2 linked regions of the Acidicapsa ligni genome follow. The protein of the gene in region 1 interacts with the protein of each later gene in a pairwise test. Links are inferred from orthologs where the notes say so. Each region holds a gene or a part of one and is shown on either strand. Other genes may lie near its edges. The genes, in order: ftsZ and rlmN.

Region 1 (3,290 bases):
AAATAAAGATTGTTCGAGTGTGCCAGCGCCTCGGTCAGGTTCATTCGAAAGCCGCCCAGATTCACCGGCGTATTCCGAGTAACCAACCCCTCTGACAACGCGGCCATTCCCACCGTCAGCTTGATCGTCGAGCAAGGCTCCGCTCCCGGAGACAGAGCCAGCTTCTGGTTCACCATCGCCAGAATCCGACCGTTCGCAGGATTGATCACCACCGCCGTGCCGTTCATATTGCCCAGCGCTTCAATCGCAGCCGCGCGAATCGTCGGGTCTTCCCCTGCCGTAATGTCGCCATCGCCCTGGGTATTGGAAAACGAACTGGCAGTAAACCGCTCGTATGAGCGATGCCCGCGAACACTCAAAGTCGTCCGGCGCACGCGTCCACGACGGCCGGTACCCACCACCGTCGCAACTCCCCGAGTACCAGCATGTGCCGATAGATGTGCCGTCTTCGCGTGTCCCGCCGCAGTACTTCCTGCCACCCGATGCGCCGATGTCCCATGAACGCCATGACGCTCAACAATATGAGCATGAGTCGTCCGGGCATGATGAACATTCCTCGGCACATCCACTGCGGACGCCATCCGAAGTGAGCCGGGAACTACGCCACAAACCATGGCCGCAAAGGCAACGCACGAGAGAAGTTTTTTCATCCGGGACAACATCCTTGAAATCCAAATTCTCGTCCGCGGCAGGCGTTCCATGCGTGCTCATCATTGCCGGGGGCGGTGTACTGCCTGTTTAAAAATTGCGAAGGGTTGATTCCTTTGCCAATACCAGCTTAACAAACCTTCACAATTAAATCCTGTACATGCGCGGACTTCTCGCCACGTTCTGTTGGACTTAACAAACCCACTTTCAGGCTTAAACGAACTTTATAGAGGAAGCATCACGAGCGCAATCCTCTTTTCAGTTCAATTTTTCATTCCAATCCAACTTGATCCAAGTTGGAAAACATCAGTCTTGAAACTGTCCCCGTCTCAAAAACGCAGGCACATCCAGATCCTGGTGCTCCGACTCTTCCGGCTGGGCAAAGATCGCAGATCCCGCGCTTGGCATTCGGCCCGCTTCACCGGCTCCTGAAAAAGCCCGCATGTCCGTCGGATAATCCCGTGGCAACGGTGCATACGCCGGAGCTTCAGCCAGCTCTGCAAATCGAGGCGGCTGCGGTACAAATTCCGTAATCATCTCCGCTTCATGCAGAGTCACCTCGGCAATCGCCGGTTCGGCCTTGTACATCGGAGTCGCTTCGGTCGCAACCGATTGAACCTGAGGCACATACGAAGCAAGCGTCTCGGAGCCAGCCGCAGGCTCAATCGATTCCTCAGCCTCACTCATAAATCGAAGCGGAGCCCGAAACGCATCCGGATTTGCTTCCTTCATCCAATGATCCGGAGCTACCACAGGCACCGAAACCACCGGCGTCGACGCCACATCCAGCATGCGCGAACGCCGTTCCGGCATCTGGTCGCGGAAGCCCGTAGCAATCACGGTAATCTTCACTTCCTCGCCCATCTTCTCGTCCAGTACCGCGCCAAAGATAATATTTGCATCCTCATGTGCCGATGTCTGGATCAGCGAAGAGGCTGCATTCACCTCAGAAAGCTTCAGCGAACTCGATCCCGTAATGTTGATCAAAATCCCGCGCGCCCCGTCGATTGCGCCCTCTTCCAGCATTGGAGAAGCCATCGCCGCCTGGGCCGCCTCGATCGCCCGATTCTCACCCGAACGAACCGCCGTGCCCATCACCGCGTGCCCCATACCGGCCATCGTGGTCTTTACATCGGCAAAATCGCGATTGATGATACCCGGAATCGTAATAATGTCCGAAATGCCCTGCACGCCCTGCCGCAGCACATCGTCCGCAATCCTGAAGCTCTCAAAGAACCCGGCATCCTTGGCCACCGCCAGCAGCTTTTCATTCGGGATCACGATCATCGTGTCCACCGACTCCAGCAGCTCAGCCATTCCACGCTCCGCCTGCTGCAAGCGCCGCTTGCCCTCAAAGGCAAAAGGCCGTGTGACCACAGCGACAGTCAAAATCCCCATCTCGCTGGCCAGCGAAGCAATCACCGGAGCCGCGCCCGTACCCGTGCCTCCACCCAGGCCAGCCGTGACGAACACCATGTCCGCGCCTTCAAGCGCCTCGATGATCTTGTCCGAATCTTCCAATGCCGCACGCCTGCCCACATCCGGATTCGCGCCCGCGCCCAGCCCGGAAGTCAGCCGCACCCCAAGCTGCAACTTCACCGGAGCCTGCGATAACTTCAGCGCCTGAACATCCGTGTTGGCCGTAATAAACTCAACACCTTCAACCCCGGCAGAAATCATGCGATTCACAGCGTTTCCACCGCCGCCGCCCACGCCGATCACCTTGATGCGCGCTCCATGCGGAACCTCATCGTGAAACTGAATTCGAATCGCCTCAGTCTCGCCCGCCTCAGGCTGAATCATCCCCGCCCGCTCCATTGGATCCATCGTTGGTTCCATCAAAGTTGCCTCCGTCCCCTGTCAATACTGATACTACAAACTGGCTGCAAAAATAGCGCGCAACTTCGCACGCAGACTATTGTTTTCCGCGGTCTTCGTAACCCTCTTGCGATGCGCGTACAGCAGCATCCCAACAAGCGTGGCATACGCCGGATGCGTCAACTCACTCGGCATCCTCGACAACTGCACCGGATGTCCAATCCGCGCTCGCACATGCAGAATGCTTTCCGTCACATCCAGCAGCCCTGGCAGTGTCGATGCACCGCCCGTAAGCACGCACCCCGCGCCCAGAGCACCCAACACTCCGCCATCGCGCAAACTGCGCCGCACCATGTCAAATAGCTCTCGCGCCCGCGGCTCCAGAATCTCAGCCACCATCCGATGCCGGATCATCGTCGGATTCGGATTGCGAATCTCAATCTCATCCAACTGCGGAACCGCCGTCACCACCGCATGTCCATGACGCAACTTGAGCTGCTCCGCATGCGCCACCGGCATCTGCAACACAACCGCCAGATCGTTCGTAAAGTGCTGCCCGCCAAACGGGATGCTCCCCGTATGTGCCACAGCCCCTTCAAAAAACACCACCAACTCAGTTGAATGCGCACCAATATCCAGCACGCAGACGCCCAGTTCGCGCTCATCTGCAGTCAGCGTAGCCTCAGCCGCGGCAATCGCCTCAAACACCGTATCTGTCACTTCCAGCCCGGCACGGTTCGCGCAGGTAATAATGCTCTGTTGCGCGCTCCCCGAGCACGTGGACATATGCAGATCCACCTCAAGCCGGCTGCCAACCATGCCCA
Region 2 (3,120 bases), on another replicon or contig:
ACGAGCATACGGGCGCGCCGATTTTTGATTACGCACTGATCAACACGGCTCAGGTTTCGCCGGAGATGCTGGTGCGTTATGCGGCAGAGGGCGCGGTGCCGATTGAGCCGGATATCGAGCGCGTGGAGAGTATGGGCGTGCGCTGCGTGGTGGGGAATTTTCTGAGCGAGGGCGATGTGCTGCGCCATGCTTCGGATCGCGTTACAGGAGCGCTGATGGAGTTAGGCCGGGTGGCGATGGCGCGAACGGGACGAAATCCACAGGATTGCATTTCTCCCGTTTCGCAGTGATGCTGTGAGATTACTTACACATCCAGACTGACGCATTCAGGTGGAGACACCATCGCCCGGTAAACTCTCTGCTGTTTTATTTCTCATCAACTGCAGCCTTAGACGTTCGGGCGGCGTTTGCAGACCAGATGATCGCCAGAGACAAAGTTGAGTGGAGTGGTCTTGCTGATCTTCCAATCGATTGTGAAGGAATCGGCACCGTTGATGGTGTAGATGAAGCGGTTGGCGACGTAGGGAGCCTTGGGGTCGTCGGTGACGGCTGAAGTCATGGTGAGGACTCCGTTTTTCCAGCCTTCAGTGCTGGTGTAGACGGCGGTACTGAAGTTGTTGGCGTCATATTCGACCAGGGCTTTTTGCTGGGGATCGTAGCCAATCAGGTATTTGGCCAGGTAGCCGGTGGACGGAACCAGATCGCGCTCGGTGATCTCAAGCCACTTTTCTCCGAGGATGGCTCCGGCGGCAAAGACGGCTTTGTGTACCTGGTTGGTGCGGAAGGTGCCGGCGCAATCCCAGGTGCCTGTGAACTGAAAGTCTGAGGGAACGGCGGCCAGGGGTGGGTTATCCGGCAACTGGGCTGCGCCTGCTACTAAAAAAGAAGAACAAAATAAAAGGCATACGAAAACTAATTTGGAGACATTGCGCATTGAGTTACTCCCTATCGCGATTTCTGATGAGACTCGGTTGGTGTGGGAAAAGTCGCTGGTGGGTGGGTTCATTTTGTGGTGGGGTAGCGAAGGAAGAAGCAGATTCCCTTCGGGAATGACAGCCAGAAAGGCAACGGCAACGACAAAGGCAAAAAGCAACGACAAGGGCAGAAAGGCAACGGCAGAAAAGCTACAGCTAGAGCAAAAACAAGCAACAACAACCGCAAGGGCAACACTTTATTGCAGACGGACTTGCTACTTGCTTTTGCTACTGGGTGGCGCTCTCTGTGGTGCGCTTTAGCTGGCCGCAGGCGGCGTAGATGTCGCGGCCTCGGGGGCGGCGGATGTAGGTTTGGATGCCTGCTGCCAGTAGCTGTTGCTGGAAGCGGGAGACGGAGTCTGCTGAGGGGCTGTTGTAGGCGATTCCAGGGCCGGGGTTCCAGGCGATCAGGTTGATCATGGCTGGGAGGTTGGCGCGGCGGACGAGCTTGATTACTTCTTCGGCGTGTTCAGGTTGGTCGGTTACGCCGCCCAGCATGACGTACTCAAAGGTGACGCGTTCGCGAGTTTTGAAGGGGATGGTGCGGACGGCATCGAGAACCGCGGCGATGTTCCATTTGCGGTTAATGGGCATGATGCTTTCGCGGACGGTATCGTTTGGCGCGTTGAGGCTGATGGCAAGTTTGGGGCGGATCTTTTCTTCGGCAAAGCGCAGGATGCCGGGAACGATGCCGGAGGTGGACACGGTCATGCGTGGGGCGGCGATGCCGACTTCGTCCATGAGGATGCGAACGGCGGACATGAAGTTGTCGTAGTTCAAAAAGGGCTCGCCCATGCCCATGAAGACGAGGTTGACGCGGCTCTTGTTCAACTCGACTTTGTGGCGTTCGAGAACGGCGACTACCTGGCCTGCGATTTCGCCTGGCGTCAGATTGCGTTGCATGCCGAGTTTGGCGGTGAGACAGAACTGGCAGTTGACGGCGCAGCCGATCTGGCTAGAAACACAGATCGTAGCCCTCTTCCAGGCACTCGCGGCTGAAGATGCGCCTTCGGCGCCCGGATCTTCTCCTGGTTCAAGACTGTACTCTGCTCCTTCGTCGCCTTCCGGCATCCAGACGGTTTCTACGGTCTGGGCAGAGCCGATTGGTCCTACGCCCTGGACGAGGTAGCGCTCGGTGCCGTCGATGCTTTTGAAGCTTTCGGCGATGCGGGGGCGGCCGACTTCCCAGCCTGCGGACGCGAGTTTGTCGCGCAGGGCTTTGGGGAGGGTGGTGATTTCATCAAGATGGGTTACGCGCTGACGATAAAGGGCTTCGGCTAACTGCTTGCCGCGATAGGGCTTTTCGCCCAGCTCGGCGAAGAGGCTTGCGAGGGCGGCGGTATCGAGGCCGAAGAGCTGGCGCTGCGCGGCTTGTTCCGGACCGGGCACGAAGCTGGTGAGGGTGACGAGGTCCTCTGGTTGGACGGCAGATGGCTGGATGGCGGATTGGAGGAGGGGTTGGGTCACGGAAATCGGAATGCTGCTGCTTATTCAGGATACCAGTGATTCCGATTCGAGACGTGGGTTGCCCTGCGGGGAGGAATTAACGGGAATACAATGGAAGAGATAACTTATGACGATTTCCAGTACGAATTTACTCACGAATGAACCTTTTGCGGAGCGCAATCTGCGTCGCACTGTGCTGCCGAACGGGCTGATTGTTTTGACGGAGCGGATGGAGCATCTGCGCTCGGTGGCGATGGGGGTGTGGGTCAAGTCCGGCTCGCGCTATGAGGCGGCGGAGATTAACGGCATTTCGCACTTTGTGGAGCACATGCTGTTCAAAGGAACGCGGTCGAGGTCTGCGCAGCATATTGCGCGCGAGATGGACGCGATTGGCGGCAATCTCGATGCTTTTACGGGCAAGGAAACGATTTGTTTCAGTGTGAAGGCGCTATCGAATCATGTGCCTATTGCGCTGGATGTGCTTTCGGACCTGGTGCTGAATCCTACGTTTGCGGATAACGATATCGAGCGCGAACGGGGCGTGATTCTGGAAGAGATCAAGATCGACGAAGACAATCCGGATGTGCTGGTGCATGAGATTTTCACGCAGAACTTCTGGAAGGATCAGCCGCTGGGCAAGCCGATCCTGGGAACGACGAAGACGGTTTCAGGCATGGGGCAGACGACCCTGTTCGATTAC

The links.
Region 2: the proteins of ftsZ (region 1) and rlmN interact in binary tests that used the Escherichia coli proteins (3 or more experiments, as listed by UniProt). The link is inferred for Acidicapsa ligni from one-to-one orthologs.

What each region holds. Positions count from the first base shown.
Region 1 is NZ_JAGSYG010000002.1:373,654-376,943, reverse strand. Bases 204-3,171 are described here. They hold ftsZ (cell division protein FtsZ), read right to left. Parts: upstream 2,452-3,171; coding sequence 955-2,451; downstream 204-954. Other genes in these bases: ftsA (cell division protein FtsA), read right to left, coding at 2,521-3,171; OHL19_RS07905 (penicillin-binding transpeptidase domain-containing protein), read right to left, coding at 204-650. Outside these bases: more of OHL19_RS07905, read right to left, coding at 1-203; more of ftsA, read right to left, coding at 3,172-3,290. UniProt on the Escherichia coli protein: Essential cell division protein that forms a contractile ring structure (Z ring) at the future cell division site. The regulation of the ring assembly controls the timing and the location of cell division.
Region 2 is NZ_JAGSYG010000003.1:832,331-835,450, forward strand. Bases 323-3,120 are described here. They hold rlmN (23S rRNA (adenine(2503)-C(2))-methyltransferase RlmN), read right to left. Parts: upstream 2,442-3,120; coding sequence 1,203-2,441; downstream 323-1,202. Other genes in these bases: OHL19_RS13740 (hypothetical protein), read right to left, coding at 389-859; OHL19_RS13750 (M16 family metallopeptidase), read left to right, coding at 2,548-3,120. In the rest of the region: OHL19_RS13735 (gluconeogenesis factor YvcK family protein), read left to right, coding at 1-290.